Regions from separate parts of the Streptomyces sp. NPDC056231 genome, predicted to be linked through region 2. Evidence: riboswitches for the same ligand, from Rfam matches in the RefSeq annotation. Region 2 holds a riboswitch; each other region holds the start of a gene.
The links. A riboswitch is a leader RNA that binds a small molecule or an ion and turns the genes downstream of it on or off. The one in region 2 is predicted to bind thiamine pyrophosphate.
Positions count from the first base shown of each region.

Region 1: linked by a shared signal. The riboswitch ahead of thiO (glycine oxidase ThiO) and the one ahead of thiC (phosphomethylpyrimidine synthase ThiC) in region 2 are both predicted to bind thiamine pyrophosphate.
Region 3: linked by a shared signal. The riboswitch ahead of ACNPQM_RS29100 (thiamine ABC transporter substrate-binding protein) and the one ahead of thiC (phosphomethylpyrimidine synthase ThiC) in region 2 are both predicted to bind thiamine pyrophosphate.

Region 1 covers NZ_JBLVKW010000084.1:13,710-18,670, forward strand. Annotated here, with positions in the region: gene ACNPQM_RS37060 (NAD(P)/FAD-dependent oxidoreductase) at 1-1,064, opposite strand, end outside; gene ACNPQM_RS37065 (hypothetical protein) at 1,093-1,434, opposite strand; TPP riboswitch at 1,542-1,654, shown strand; gene thiO (glycine oxidase ThiO) at 1,652-2,842, shown strand; gene thiS (sulfur carrier protein ThiS) at 2,839-3,057, shown strand; gene ACNPQM_RS37080 (thiazole synthase) at 3,060-3,854, shown strand; gene pknB (Stk1 family PASTA domain-containing Ser/Thr kinase) at 3,979-4,961, shown strand, end outside.
Region 2 covers NZ_JBLVKW010000003.1:221,681-226,641, forward strand. Annotated here, with positions in the region: gene ACNPQM_RS04715 (hypothetical protein) at 31-855, shown strand; gene thiC (phosphomethylpyrimidine synthase ThiC) at 1,141-2,931, opposite strand; TPP riboswitch at 2,924-3,057, opposite strand; gene ACNPQM_RS04725 (YibE/F family protein) at 3,128-4,465, shown strand; gene ACNPQM_RS04730 (SsgA family sporulation/cell division regulator) at 4,547-4,961, opposite strand, start outside.
Region 3 covers NZ_JBLVKW010000047.1:27,495-32,455, reverse strand. Annotated here, with positions in the region: gene ACNPQM_RS29105 (ABC transporter permease) at 1-1,289, opposite strand, end outside; gene ACNPQM_RS29100 (thiamine ABC transporter substrate-binding protein) at 1,406-2,527, opposite strand; TPP riboswitch at 2,601-2,717, opposite strand; gene rlmN (23S rRNA (adenine(2503)-C(2))-methyltransferase RlmN) at 2,759-3,865, opposite strand; gene ACNPQM_RS29090 (DUF6233 domain-containing protein) at 4,096-4,437, shown strand; gene ACNPQM_RS29085 (hypothetical protein) at 4,464-4,676, shown strand.

The DNA.
Region 1 (4,961 bases), on a different contig from region 2:
CACAGCAGAGTGTCGGCGCCCCCATGATGGCCCGCGTACTGCACGAACCGGTCGAACTGCTCGGACCAGAAGTACGGCACGGGGTCGTACGTGAGCGGCTGCGGCGCCCCGTCGAAGCCGGCGCCGATGATGTTGGCGGCGGCAGTCCGCGGCCCCTGGACGGCGTTGTCCCAGTGGTGGACGAGGAGGCGCGTGCCGTATCGCGCGGAGGGGAAGGAGGCGCAGTCCCCGACGGCGTACACATCGGGCAGCGAGGTTCGCAGCGCTTCGTCGGCGGTCACCGATCCGTCCGGTCCGAGCGCGATGCCGGAGCCTGCCAGCCAGGCGGTGGCAGGCCGGGCGCCGATCCCGACGACCACCGCTCCGGCCGCGAGTGCGCGGCCGTCGGCGAGGACCACCCGGCCGGGCTCGATGCGGGCCACCGGGACACCGGTGAGGAGTTCCGCGCCGCTCTCCCCGTACCAGCGGGCCATCGGAGCGACGACCTCGGCGGGCAGGACGCCCGCGAGCGGCCGGTCGGCGGCCTCGACGACGGTGACCTCGCAGCCCGCGGCGCGGGCCGCGGTGGCGAACTCGGCGCCGATCCATCCGGCGCCGACGACCACGACGGTGTGCTGCTCACCGAGGACCGGCCGCAGCCGTGCGGCGTCGTCGAGGGTGCGCAGCAGATGGACGCCGCGCACACCCTCGGAGCCCGGCAGCTCGACCGGTTCGGCGCCGGTGGCGATGACCAGGACGTCGTACGGGACGGGGCCCGTCGGGGTGTCCAGTTCGTGCGCCTCGGACCGGAGGCCGGTCACGTCGCGGCCCAGTTGCAGCTCGATGTCGAGCGCCTCGAAGTCGATGTCGAAGGCGGAGCCCTCGGCCTCGCCGAGCAGCACCGCCTTGGACAGCGGCGGCCGGTCGTAGGGCTGGTGCGGTTCGGCGCCGATCAGGGTGACCGGGCCGGTGAAGCCCTGTTCCCGCAGGGCCACCGCGGTCTGCACACCGGCCATGCCCGCACCGACGATGACGATGCGGCGCTCGGTCCGCCGGTCCGGCTGCTCAGTCTGCTGCTCGCTCACCTGTCCACCTTAAACACCTGACGATCCGTCAGCCAGACAGCTCCTCGACCACGCTCGTCCCGCTGCCCTCCTGCGACTCCCACTCCCACCGCTCCTCCAGCCGCACGCGGCCGTCGGCGAGGTCGACGACGGTGGAGAGGCAGTGTCCGGAGGATGTCGTTCCGTCCTGCTTCAACTGGACGTACCGGAAGTCGAGCCGATCGGCGGTCCTGGTGCCGACGAGATGGCCCCGGACCACGTCGCCGCCCGCGTACTCGGCCCAGATCCGGCCGCCCTCCTCGTGGTACGTGAAGCGGGTACGGGTGCCCACCTGGCCCGGCGCCTGGTCGGCGACCGGCGAGAGGACGAGTCCGTCGAGCGAACGGGCCACGGTGGCTGCTCCCTTACAAGGTCCGGGGGACGGGGTCCAGTGCCGTGACCGGCCATGTTTGCGCGACGGGGCAAAGCCTGCCGGGAGGGGCACTAGGGTGGCCACCGTAAGGCACTCGCGGGAGCCCGGACGCACCGGGCTGAGAGGGAGGCTGGGCGGCCTCCGACCGTACGAACCTGATCCGGGTCATGCCGGCGAAGGGAGGGGCTGGACGCCCATGCGTTCTTCCGGGAACACATCCGTATCCGCACAAGGGTCCGACGTCCTCGTCATCGGAGGCGGGATCATCGGTCTGGTGACCGCCTGGCGGTCTGCGCAGCGCGGTCTGCGCACCGCGGTCGTCGACCCCGAACCGGGCGGCGGGGCCGCCCAGGTCGCGGCCGGGATGCTCGCCGCCGTCACCGAACTCCACTACGGCGAGCAGATGCTGCTCGGCCTCACTACCGCGTCCGCCGCGCGCTACCCGGCCTTCGCGGCCGAACTGGAGGCGGCGAGCGGCCAGGACATCGGCTTCCGCGCCTGCGGCACCCTGGCGGTCGCCCTGGACTCCGACGACCGCGCCCATCTGCGGGAGCTGCACGCGCTGCAGCAGCGTTCGGGGCTGGAGTCTGAATGGCTCACCGGCCGTGAGTGCCGTCGGCTGGAGCCCATGCTGGCGCCGGGCGTGCGCGGCGGTCTGCGGGTCGACGGCGACCACCAGGTCGATCCCCGCCGGCTGGCCGCCGCTCTGCTGACGGCCTGCGAACGGGCTGGGGTGGTCTTCCACCGCGACTGGGCGGAACGCCTCGGGGTGGCACGGGACCGGGCCACCGGAGCCCTCCTCGCAGCCGGTACGGAGCTGGCCGCCGACCAGGTCGTACTCGCCTCGGGCAGCCTCAGCGGGCGGCTCGCCGGGCTGCCGGACGAGGTCGTTCCCCCGGTGCGGCCTGTGAAGGGACAGGTGCTCCGGCTGACCGTGCCCGCCGCTTACGCACCGTTCCTCACCCGCACCGTGCGGGCCGTGGTCCGGGGCGGCCATGTCTATCTCGTCCCGCGCGAGAACGGCGAGCTCGTCGTCGGCGCGACCAGCGAGGAGATGGGCTGGGACACCACCGTCACGGCGGGCGGGGTGTACGAGCTGTTGCGCGACGCCCACGAGCTGGTGCCCGGCATCACCGAACTACCGCTCGCCGAGACCCGGGCCGGCCTTCGCCCCGCCTCCCCCGACAACGCCCCGCTGCTCGGCCCCACCGCTCTGCCCGGCCTCCACCTCGCCACCGGCCATCACCGCAACGGCGTACTGCTCACCCCCGTCACGGGTGACGCGATGGCCGAGCTGCTGACCACCGGCGAGCTGCCCGCCGTGGCCCGCCCCTTCACCGCCGGACGATTCGCACCCGCCGCCGTACGTCAGGAGCAGCCCGCATGACCGACTCCCTTCCGCTCACCGTCTCCGTGAACGGCGATCCCCGTTCGATCGCCGCGGGCACCACCCTGGAGACCCTTGTGGCGACTCTCACCGCGGCGCCCTCCGGGGTCGCCGCGGCCCTCAACGAGACCGTCGTCCCGCGCAGCCGCTGGTCCGCCGCCACCCTCGCCGACGGCGACCGCGTCGAGGTCCTCACCGCGGTCCAGGGAGGCTGACCGTGTCCGACGATCTCTTCACCCTCGGCGGCACCACGTTCGGCTCCCGGCTGATCATGGGAACAGGCGGGGCGCCCAGTCTCGACGTGCTCGAACGCTCCCTGACGGCGTCCGGCACCGAGCTGACCACCGTCGCGATGCGCCGCCTCGACCCGACCGTGCAGGGCTCGATCCTCTCCGTCCTCGAACGCCTCTCGATCCGCGTCCTGCCGAACACGGCGGGCTGCTTCACCGCGGGCGAGGCCGTGCTGACCGCCCGGCTGGCCCGCGAGGCACTGGGCACCGACTGGATCAAGCTGGAGGTCGTGGCCGACGAGCGGACTCTGCTGCCCGACCCGATCGAGCTGCTGGACTCCGCGGAGACCCTGGTGGACGACGGGTTCACCGTCCTGCCGTACACCAGCGACGACCCGGTGCTCGCCCGGAAACTGGAGGACGTGGGATGCGCGGCGATCATGCCGCTCGGCTCCCCCATCGGCTCCGGGCTCGGCATCCGCAATCCGCACAACTTCCAGCTGATCGTCGAGCAGGCCCGGGTTCCGGTCATTCTCGACGCGGGCGCCGGGACCGCCTCGGACGCGGCCCTCGCGATGGAGCTGGGGTGCGCGGCGGTGATGCTGGCGTCGGCGGTGACCCGGGCGCAGGAGCCCGAGCTGATGGCGGCGGCGATGCGGCACGCGGTGGACGGCGGACGGCTGGCGTACCGCGCTGGCCGGATCCCGCGTCGCCACTTCGCCGAGCCCTCCTCACCAGCGGAGGGGCGGGCGGTGCTGGACCCGGAGCGGCCGGCGTTCTGAGCGCGCGTCCGCCGGGTCCGTACGCTGCTGAAGCGCATGTCCCTGTCACGGCTCGGCTGCAGTGAGGACCCGGGATCGCCCCGGCCCGTCGGTCGTGTCCGCGGTGGCTCGTAGACTCGGCTGCGTGGATAAAACCCTCCAGGACCCGCTTGTCGGGCAGCTCCTCGACGGCCGTTACCGCGTCGATGCCCGCATCGCCGTGGGCGGGATGGCCACGGTCTACCGGGCCATGGACACCCGGCTCGACCGGGTACTCGCCCTCAAGGTGATGCACCCGGCGCTCGCGACCGACGCCTCGTTCGTCGAGCGCTTCATCCGCGAGGCAAAGTCGGTGGCCAGGCTCGCCCACCCCAATGTGGTCGCGGTCTTCGACCAGGGCGCCCAGGGGGCGTACGTCTACCTGGCGATGGAGTACGTCGCAGGCTGCACGCTGCGCGACGTCCTGCGCGAGCGCGGCGCCCTGCAGCCGCGCGCCGCCCTGGACATCCTGGAGCCGGTCCTCGCCGCACTCGGTGCCGCACACCGGGCGGGGTTCGTGCACCGCGACATGAAGCCGGAGAACGTCCTGATCGGGGACGACGGCCGGGTGAAGGTCGCGGATTTCGGCCTCGTACGGGCTGTGGGCGCGGTCACGAACACCACCGGTTCCGTCCTGGGCACCGTCTCCTACCTCGCCCCCGAGCAGATCGAGCACGGCACGGCGGACACCCGCGCCGATGTGTACGCCTGCGGTGTCGTGCTGTACGAGATGCTGACGGGCGCCAAGCCGCACACCGGCGACTCCCCCGCCCAGGTCATCTACCAGCACCTCAACGAGGACGTCCCGGCCCCCTCGGCCGTCGTCCCCGGGCTCGCGGTCGAGCTGGACCGCCTGGTCGCGAGCGCCACCGCCCGTGACCCCGAGAGCCGCCCGTTGGACGCGGTGGCCCTGCTGGCCGAGGCCCGCACCGCGCGCGCCGCGCTCACCGACGAACAACTGGACGCCGTACCGCCGCAGTCCCTCGCCGAGGTGCACGACGGCGCCGAGGACCGCACGAGTGTGATCCCCCGGGTACTCCCGGACGGTCAGGGCACGGCCCACCACACCAGCCGGCTGGAGATGCCCCC
Region 2 (4,961 bases):
GGGTAGTCAGGCCCAACGGAGCATCGGGGGATGCACATGAACAGCGCTCCGCACCTGCTGGCCGAGGACCGACCCGAGTACGAGCGGATCCTCGGCGACGCGCTGCGTCACGCTCACGAACGACCGGATCTCGCCGAAGTCGGCGAACGGCTCAACGCGGAACAGCTGCGCACCATGGCGCTGAACGCCACGGCACTGATCACCACGGCGGCGGCCACCGAGTACAACCATTATGTGAAGGCCCGCAACGAGCTGCGCGGACCGGCCGCCGACTCCGCCCAGGGCTCGGGCCTCGGCTCCGACGCGGACGATCCGGACCGGCCGGGCGCCGGGATAGGGGCGGTCGTCACGGTCCTGGCGCCGATGCTCGCAGGTACCGCCGCACTGATCTTCCTACTGGTCGGCTATCTGCTGAAGATGCTCAGTCGGCCCCCCTCGTTCGCCGACACCATGGTCGCCGCCGGGTGGTTCTTCGCGGCGGCGACGGCGGCCGCGATACTGGCCGCCGCCGTCGGGCTGCTCATCACTGCGCTGCGCAACGGATCGACCGCGCTGCCCGCCGAGGATGCCGAGGACGAGCTGCCGGAGGAGGTGGCGCGCGCAAGGGAGGCCTGGCGTCATGCGCTGCTGGAGCGCGGCATCCTGCCGTTCCTGCGCGATGCACTCGCCGATCCCACCGCAGGCGCCGCGTCGCGCACCCCGCGCCCCTCGGCCCACCGCATCCCGAAGATCGGCTACAGCAGACCGGACTTCACGGGGCCGGACGAGGGACCGGCGGCGGGGCCCCGCCCGTCGTTCACGAGCCCGGACTTCACCAGCCCGGACTTCGGCGGCCCGGAACACGAACCGGACTGACCGGCCGCCGCGGCCCGGCCCGCCTCGTGAGTGGTGGGGGATCACCTCCCGGGCCGTCACCGCCTCACGGATCAGCGGCCTCCATGGCGCGCTGCAAGAGCCCACCCCTCCGCGCAGGAGACCAGAACAACCGATTCCACTGCACTCACCCCCGCGCCTCCCCTTCCGGCCCGGCACACGCGGGAAACGTCACGGCTACCACCGACAGCCGGCGGGTGGTTGGTGGTAGCGGCCCGCGGCTCCCCAGTGGTTCCCGGGGGCCGCGGGCCGTTCCGGTGCGGCTACTCAGTCGGTGAGCGGGAGGTACACGCGGTTGCCCGCGGCCGCGAACTCCGCCGACTTCTTCATCATGCCCTCGGCGATCTCGGCCTCGGTCGCCGCGGGCTCGTCGCCGCCGAACTGCTCCGAGATGCTTCGGCTGATCTTCATCGAGCAGAACTTCGGGCCGCACATCGAGCAGAAGTGGGCCGTCTTCGCCGGCTCGGCCGGCAGCGTCTCGTCGTGGAACTCCCGCGCCGTGTCCGGGTCGAGTGCCAGGTTGAACTGGTCCTCCCAGCGGAACTCGAACCGCGCGTCCGACAGTGCGTCGTCCCAGTCCCGCGCCCCTGGATGTCCCTTGGCGAGGTCCGCAGCATGGGCCGCGATCTTGTAGGTGATGACGCCCGTCTTCACGTCGTCCCGGTTGGGCAGGCCCAGGTGCTCCTTGGGCGTGACGTAACAGAGCATCGCCGTCCCCCACCAAGCGATCATCGCGGCGCCGATGCCCGAGGTGATGTGGTCGTACGCCGGGGCGATATCGGTGGTCAGCGGGCCGAGCGTGTAGAACGGCGCCTCCTCGCAGATCTCCTGCTGGAGGTCGATGTTCTCCTTGATCTTGTGCATCGGGACATGGCCCGGGCCCTCGATCATGGTCTGGACACCGAACCGCTTGGCGACCGAGTTGAGCTCGCCCAGCGTACGCAGTTCGGCGAACTGCGCCTCGTCGTTGGCGTCGGCGATCGAGCCGGGGCGCAGTCCGTCGCCCAGCGAGTACGTCACGTCGTACGTCGCGAGGAGCTCGCAGAGCTCCTCGAAGTTCTCGTACAGGAACGATTCCTTGTGGTGCGCCAGGCACCACGCGGCCATGATCGACCCACCGCGGGAGACGATCCCGGTCTTGCGCCGGGCGGTGAGCGGGACATAGGGCAGCCGCACGCCGGCATGGACCGTCATGTAGTCGACGCCCTGCTCGGCCTGCTCGATCACAGTGTCCTTGTAGATCTCCCACGTCAGCTCCTCCGCCCTGCCGTCGACCTTTTCGAGGGCCTGGTAGAGGGGCACGGTGCCGATCGGCACGGGGGAGTTGCGCAGCACCCACTCACGGGTGGTGTGAATGTTGCGGCCGGTGGAGAGATCCATGACCGTGTCGGCGCCCCACCGCGTCGCCCAGGTCATCTTCTCGACCTCCTCCTCGATGGAGGAAGTGACCGCGGAGTTGCCGATGTTGGCGTTGACCTTCACCAAGAACCGCTTGCCGATGATCATCGGCTCGGTCTCCGGGTGGTTGACGTTGGCCGGCAGGACCGCCCGGCCGGCGGCGATCTCCTCGCGTACGACCTCGGGTTCGACGTTCTCCCGGATCGCCACGTACTCCATCTCCGGGGTGATCTCGCCCCGGCGGGCGTATGTGAGCTGGGTGACGGGCCGCCCGTCGCGGCTGCGGCGCGGACGGCGCGGACGGCCGGGGAAGACGGCGTCGAGGTTGCGCAGTCCGCCGCGCGGCGAGGTGTGCACCAGCCCGTCGTCCTCGGGGCGGACGGGGCGGCCCACGTACTCCTCGGTGTCGCCGCGGGCGGTGATCCAGTTCTCCCGCAGGGGTGCGAGACCGCGCCGTACGTCGGTTTCGGTGGCGGGATCGGTGTACGGCCCCGACGTGTCGTACAGCGTCACGTCCTTGCCGTTGGTGAGGTGCACCTTTCGGACCGGCACCTGGAGGTCCGGGCGCGAGCCCTGGACGTATCCCTTGTGCCAGCCGATGGACGTGCCGGCCTCGTCGCTCTGGTTCGAGGCAGGCGTGCGTGCGTCCGATGTGGTCATGAGACCTACTCCCTACGCCGGCATTACCCGGTAACAGGTTCGGCGGTCGGCGCAGCCTGTCCCGTACGGATGTACGGATATCAGCGCCCTCTCAGCCCGGTGCTCCGAGCTCCCGCGTGTGCAAAGGTGCCACCACGCTAGCGCCTGTTCCGGCGTGCTGGACAGAGGGCCTGTTCCTTCTTGCGATGATCGACCGGTGACATCCCTCCAGAGCGCCCCCGGATCGCAGGACCATCAGCACGGGCATTCGCACAGCCACGGCCCTGCTGCGCCGGTCTCCACACATCTGCGCAAGGTCATCGCGGGTGTGCTGATCCCGTTCGCCACCGCGGTCGTCGTCGGCCTGGTGGTTCTCTGGCCGGGCGGTGCGCCCGCGCACGAGCGCACCGGTGTCGGTTTCGACCGGCAGACCCAGCAGGGCAAGGTGGTGAACGTCGACAAGGTCGACTGCAAGGACGTGAATGCCGCACAGACGCCGGTCACGGGCGGCACCACGACGCCATCTAAGGACGCGGGCGCCGGTCAGGAACCGGGGCTGTGCGAGAAGGCCACGGTCGAGGTGACGACCGGGCACGACAAGGGGCGCACGTTCGTCGAGATCGTTCAGCCCGACGCCCCTCGGCAGTTGGGCCAGGGTCAGGGCGTGGTTGTGGCGTACGCCCCCGACGCACCCCATGACCTGCAGTACTCCGTGACGGACGTGAACCGGACGTTCCCGATGGCTCTGCTGGCCGGGATCTTCGCTCTCGCCGTGGTCGTCGTCGGCAGAATGCGCGGGTTGATGGCGCTGGTCGCGCTCGCGGTGTCGTTCGCCGTACTGACCCTGTTCATCCTCCCCGCGATCCTTCAGGGGTCGAATCCGCTGCTCGTCGCGGTCGTCGGGGCCAGCGCGATCATGCTCATCGCGCTCTACATGTGCCATGGCCTGACCGCACGTACCTCGGTCGCGGTCATCGGCACCCTGATCTCACTGCTGCTGATCGGGCTGCTCGGTTCGCTCTTCATCGGCTGGGCGAGCCTGACGGGGAACACCGACGACAGCACCGGTCTGATCCACGGCCTCTACCCCCACATCGACATGAGCGGCCTGCTGCTGGCCGGCGTCATCATCGGTTCGCTCGGTGTGCTCGACGACGTGACGGTCACCCAGACGTCGGCGGTCTGGGAGCTGCACCAGGCGGACCCGACCATGGGTGCGCGAAAGCTGTACCGGGCAGGGATCAGGATCGGTCGCGACCATATCGCCTCGGTGGTCAATACGCTGGTGCTCGCCTACGCAGGCGCCGCGCTTCCCTTGCTGCTGCTGTTCTCGATCGCGCAGAGCGGTGTGGGGACGGTGGCCACGAGCGAGCTCGTGGCGGAGGAGATCGTCCGGACGCTGGTCGGCTCGATCGGACTCGTCGCCTCGGTGCCGGTGACGACGGTGCTCGCGGCGCTGGTGGTGTCCGCGGACCGCACAGGGCTCGGCGCGGAAGCAGGAGCTTCGGCACCCGTACGGGGCGGGAGGGGCCGACGTCGCAGGGCGAGGCATTGAGCACCTCGACGCGGAGCACATATCACCCGTTCGGCGGATACGGCGTTCGATCGGCCGGTAGGCCGTCCGCGCAGTTCTTCCTCAGCCGGCGTTCTGTTCCTTGGCCAGGATCCGGCCCAGCGCCTCTTCCAGGCTGCCCTCGAAGTCACTCAGCGTGCACTCCTGCCCGAGGGGCACGAGCTTGTCCGTGCGGTCGAGAAACGCGACGAGTGGCGCTGTACCGGCCCTGAACAGGGCGCGATCCGCCCCGACCTGCAGTCGGATGTGTACGTCGGAGAGTCCCTCGGGCTCCGTGGGACTGATGTGCACATCGCCGTCGCCGCTGGGGCTGTTGAGGCCGTCCAGCAGCAGCTCACGACCGAAAGCCCAGGTGACGGGGGCGTCGCCGGGCAGATGGAAGGTCATCCGGATCGCATACGGATCGCACACCTCGTACCGGAGTTCCACCGGGATACGAAATGAGAGCTCCTCGGAAACGAGAAAGCTCATCATGACC
Region 3 (4,961 bases), on a different contig from region 2:
ACAAAGGGAACGCCGACCAGCGCCTGGGCGAGCGGCACCAGGATCCACGATGTCCGCAGGTCCAGCGGGGGCCTGTCCAGCGTGATCAGAAAACCGAAGCCGACGGTGACGGCGGACACCCCGAGAGGCAGCATCAGCAGCGCGTCGAAACCCCGGACCAGCCGCCCGGCCAGGGAGGTTCCCCCGGCCGAGTCTGTTCGAGGCCGGGGGAGCGTCAGCGCGGCCGCCGCGAGCCCGCCGACGATCAGCGCGATCACAGTCGCGACCAGCGCGTACTGCAGTGAGTTCCCGATCGCTTCGAGGGGCGCGACCAGGAACGTGCTGCCGCTCGCCTCCGCGGACTGCAGGGCGCGGTAGTAGCCGAAGCCGAAGCCGCCGGGGGTGTCCAGCGAACGTTCCACCAGCACGCCGAGCGGCAGCAGGATCAGCACCAGGACCGTCAGCAGCACCCCGCCGAGCAGCGCCCACTGCCCGGTACCGCGCGGCCTGCGGGAGGTCTGCGCCGGATCGACCAGCTTCAGCGCCATTTCCCCGCGCCGCACGGTCCACGCGTGCACGGCCAGGATCGCGCCGACCGCAGCGAACTGAACCAGTGTCAGCACGGCGGCCGTCGGAAGGTCGAGGAGCTGGGCGGTCTGCCGGTAGATCTCGACCTCCAGCGTGGAGTAGCCCGGACCGCCGAGGATCTGCACGACCCCGAAGGAGGTGAACGTGAAGAGGAAGACCATCAGCCCGGCGGCGGCCACCGCGGGCGCGAGGGCCGGCAGAGTGACCCGCCGCCACGCCGCGAACCGCCCGGCGCCCAGCACCCGGGCGGCCTCCTCCTGCCGCGGGTCGAGCTGCGACCACAGTCCGCCGACGGTCCGCACGACGACCGCGTAGTTGAAGAAGACATGGGCGAGCAGGATCGCCCACACCGTGGTGTCGAGACGCACGCCCGCCAGTTCGTCGAGGAAACCGCCGCGCCCCAGCAGCGCCAGGAAGGCCGTCCCCACGACGACGGTCGGCAGGACGAACGGCACGGTGACGACCGCCCGCAGCACCTGCTTGCCGGGGAAGTCGAAGCGGGCGAAGACATACGCGCCGGGCAGCGCGATCAACAGGGTCAGCGCGGTCGACGCGAGGGCCTGCCAGGTGGTGAACCAGAGGACGTCGAGGATGTCCGGCCGGGTCAGCACCTCGCCGATCCGGCCGAACTGCCAGGTGCCGTCGGCCTTCAGCCCGCGGCCGACGATCGCGACGACGGGGTAGGCGAAGAACAGCGCGAAGAACGCGACGGGCACGGCCATCAGACCGAGCCGCACCACACTTCCCCGCCACGCCCCCGCGCGACGGGGATCCGCGAGCCTGGACCGGGCGGGCGAACCCTTCCCGCCCGCGCCCGGACCGCGTACGGGACTCTTCGCTACTTCACTACGAGCGAGGACCACGACTGGACCCACTGCTCACGGTTCTTGGCGATGGCGTCCGGGGCCACGGTGGTGGGCCTGTCGACCGTGGCGCCGAACTCCGTGAAGAGCTCCGGCAGCTTCGCGTCCTTGGTGACGGGGCTCACGAACATGTTGAGCGGCATGTCCTCCTGGAACTTCTTACTGATCAGGAAGTCCAGCAGCGCCTTGCCGCCCGCCTCGTTCTTCGCGCCGTTCAGCAGACCGGCGAACTCGATCTGACGGAAGCACGTCCCGGTCGCGACCCCGGTCGGAGCCTCGCTCGGCTGCGGCTTCGCGTAGAGCACCTCGACCGGCGGGCTGGAGGCGTACGAGACGACGAGCGGCCGGTCCGCCTTGGCCTTCTTGCCGCCCGCAGACCCGGAGAACTCCTCGTTGTACGCCTGCTCCCAGCCGTCGACCACCTTCACGCCGTTGCTCTTCAGCTTCTTCCAGTAGTCCTGGTATCCGCTCTCGCCGTAGGTGGCGACGGTGCCGAGCAGGAAGCCGAGACCGGGCGACGAGGTCGCGGCGTTCTCGGTGACGAGAAGGTTCTTGTACGCGGGCTTCGCCAAGTCGTCGAAGGTCTTCGGCGGTGCGAGCTTCTTGTCGGCGAAGTACTTCTTGTCGTAGTTGATGCAGATGTCGCCGGTGTCGATCGGAGTGACCCGGTGCTTGGCCGCGTCCAGTTGGGTATCGGCCGCGACCCGGTCGATGCCCTTCGCCTCGTACGGGGTGAACAGCCCGTTGTCGAGGGCACGGGAGAGCAGCGTGTTGTCGACGCCGAAGAACACATCGCCTCGCGGGGAACCCTTGGTCAGGATCTCCTGGTTGAGGGCAGTGCCTGCGTCACCGCTCTTCAGCACCTTGACCGTGTAGCCGGTCTCCTTCGTGAACGCCTTCAGCACGTCCTTGGAGGCGTTGAACGAGTCGTGACTGACAAGCGTCACGGTCTTGGAGCCGGAGCCCTTCGTGTCACCGGCCCCTGATGCCGAGTCGTCGGAACTGCCGCAGCCGGCAAGTGTCGTGACGCCGAGCGCGGCAGCAAGGGCCGTTGCCGCGAGCTGCTTGGTCCCACGCGTGGTGCGGGTGGTGCTCATTATGAATTCCTCCTGGGTTTGACCAGGAAGAGACGCGGCCCTGCCCTTGGAGAAGCGGGCAGGGCGCAACAGCATGAGTTGATGACCGAACTTCCTACCCGGAATGACCCGGGCGAGGTTCAGAGGGTCTGCGGCCAACCTGTCCTCGGTGCCGCACTCTCAGCGCTGTGGCGCTCCCCTGTCGGAATATGAAGTTGATTTCCGGCCCAGGTTACACGGGCCGTTTCGGCCTCAGCGCTCGGATGCCGCCAGCTGCCCGCAGGCCCCGTCGATCTCCTGGCCGCGGGTGTCCCGCACGGTCACGGGCACTCCGTGGGAGGCGATCGCGTCGACGAACGCCTTCTCGTCCTCGGGGCGGGAAGCGGTCCACTTCGAGCCGGGCGTCGGGTTGAGCGGGATCAGGTTGACATGGACGCGCTTGCCCTTGAGGAGCCGACCGAGCAGGTCACCGCGCCAGGCCTGGTCGTTGATGTCGCGGATCAGCGCGTACTCGATGGAGATCCGGCGGCCGGACTTCTCCGCGTACTCCCACGCCGCGTCCAGCACCTCGCGTACCTTCCAGCGCGTGTTCACCGGCACGAGCGTGTCCCGCAACTCGTCGTCCGGCGCGTGCAGCGAGACGGCGAGACGGCACTTGAAGCCCTCGTCGGCAAAGCGCAGCATGGCCGGCACCAGGCCCACGGTGGAGACCGTGATGCCGCGCTGCGAAAGACCGAGACCGTCCGGCTCCGGGTCGGTCAGCCGGCGAATCGCGCCGACCACCCTCTTGTAGTTGGCGAGCGGCTCACCCATGCCCATGAAGACGATGTTGGAGAGCCGCGCGGGCCCGCCCGGAACCTCCCCGTCGCGCAGCGCACGCATGCCGTCCACGATCTGGTGGACGATCTCGGCGGTCGACAGATTGCGGTCCAGACCGGCCTGCCCCGTCGCGCAGAACGGGCAGTTCATCCCGCATCCGGCCTGCGACGAGATGCACATCGTCACCCGCTCCGGGTAGCGCATCAGGACGGACTCGACCAGGGTCCCGTCGTGCAGCTTCCACAGCGTCTTACGGGTGGTGTCGTCGTCGCAGCTGATGTGCCGGACCACAGACATCAGCTCGGGGAACATCGCCTCGGCGAGCTTGTCCCGTGAACCGGCCGGGATGTTGGTCCACTCGGCCGGGTCGTGCGTGTACCGCGCGAAGTAGTGCTGCGACAGCTGCTGCGCGCGGAACGGCTTCTCGCCGATCGCGGCGACGGCTTCCTTGCGCTCGGCGGGCGTGAGGTCGGCGAGGTGCCGCGGCGGCTTCTTGGCTCCGCGGGGCGCGACGAAAGTGAGTTCTCCGGGCTTAGGCATGGTTCATCCAGTGTCGCAGACACGCCATGGTCGCAGAGGCCTTCGCCAGGTCAGGAGGGGTGAGGTGCATATACGACCGGTCGTCGCTGGTCGTCATTAGTCGACGTCGGCGGCCCTTTGACGGCCCACAGACGGCCCAGAGACGGCCCAGCGATTCCGAGGGACAGTGACCGATTACACGAGAGAGAGGGTGCGCGCACAGCGGCCCACCGATACCTAGAATCGAATACGTGTCCGAAAACCTCTCTCGTCTGGATCGCCTGCGCATCGTGCGAGAGTGGCACGCGTACCAGCTCGGCCGAACCGATCGGACGATCGCCGAGCTGGAAGAACGCGAGGCCGCAGCCGCCCGGGCAGCACGCACCCTGCCGCCGCCGGCACCCGACTGGAAACTCTCCCTGCAGCGCGCGGGCGGAACGTCCCATGCCGACGCCGTCCACACGGGCGACTGCGGCATGGGCGGCAAGAGAACCAAGCCGATGACCCGGGAGCAGGCCCTGCGTGCGCTCACGGAAGACGGCATCACGGCCTGCCCGTACTGCCGGCCGGACAGAGAGCTGGGAGTGCTGTGAACCACGGACTATCAGAACCTGAGGACATGAGCGAAGCACCCATCGTCATCCACCGCCCAGCCGGAACCGGTGGCCGACGGGTGACGATCCGCGCCCAGGTCGCAGGCCTCGCCCGCAGCGACAACGACGTGATCGAGTTCCTGCGCCGCGCGGGCCTGCCCGACGCCGGTGACGTACTGGACGATCCACAGTGGGTGCAATGGCAGGGCGGCCGCCCCCACGAGTACGACGCCACCTAGGTGTAGCAGCGTCACACTGAAGCGCCAGCAGCACAGCGACGGTTTTCCAAGACCGCCCGCATACGCGAATTCCTGACTCTCTGACCTGCACATTCGCTAAAAGTGACCCCCGGCGGCGCTTCGGTGGCCCATACCTGGCCCACAGCCCGCTGAGGGGCCGTGCTCTCTAGAGGCGAGCCGGGCAGGCCGACACCCGCTTTAGGAGTTCGGCCGACCAGTCGTGAGACCCGCGGCCCTGCGTCTTCTGCGCCGACACCGGGCGACGCCACAACTATCAGTGGTCCG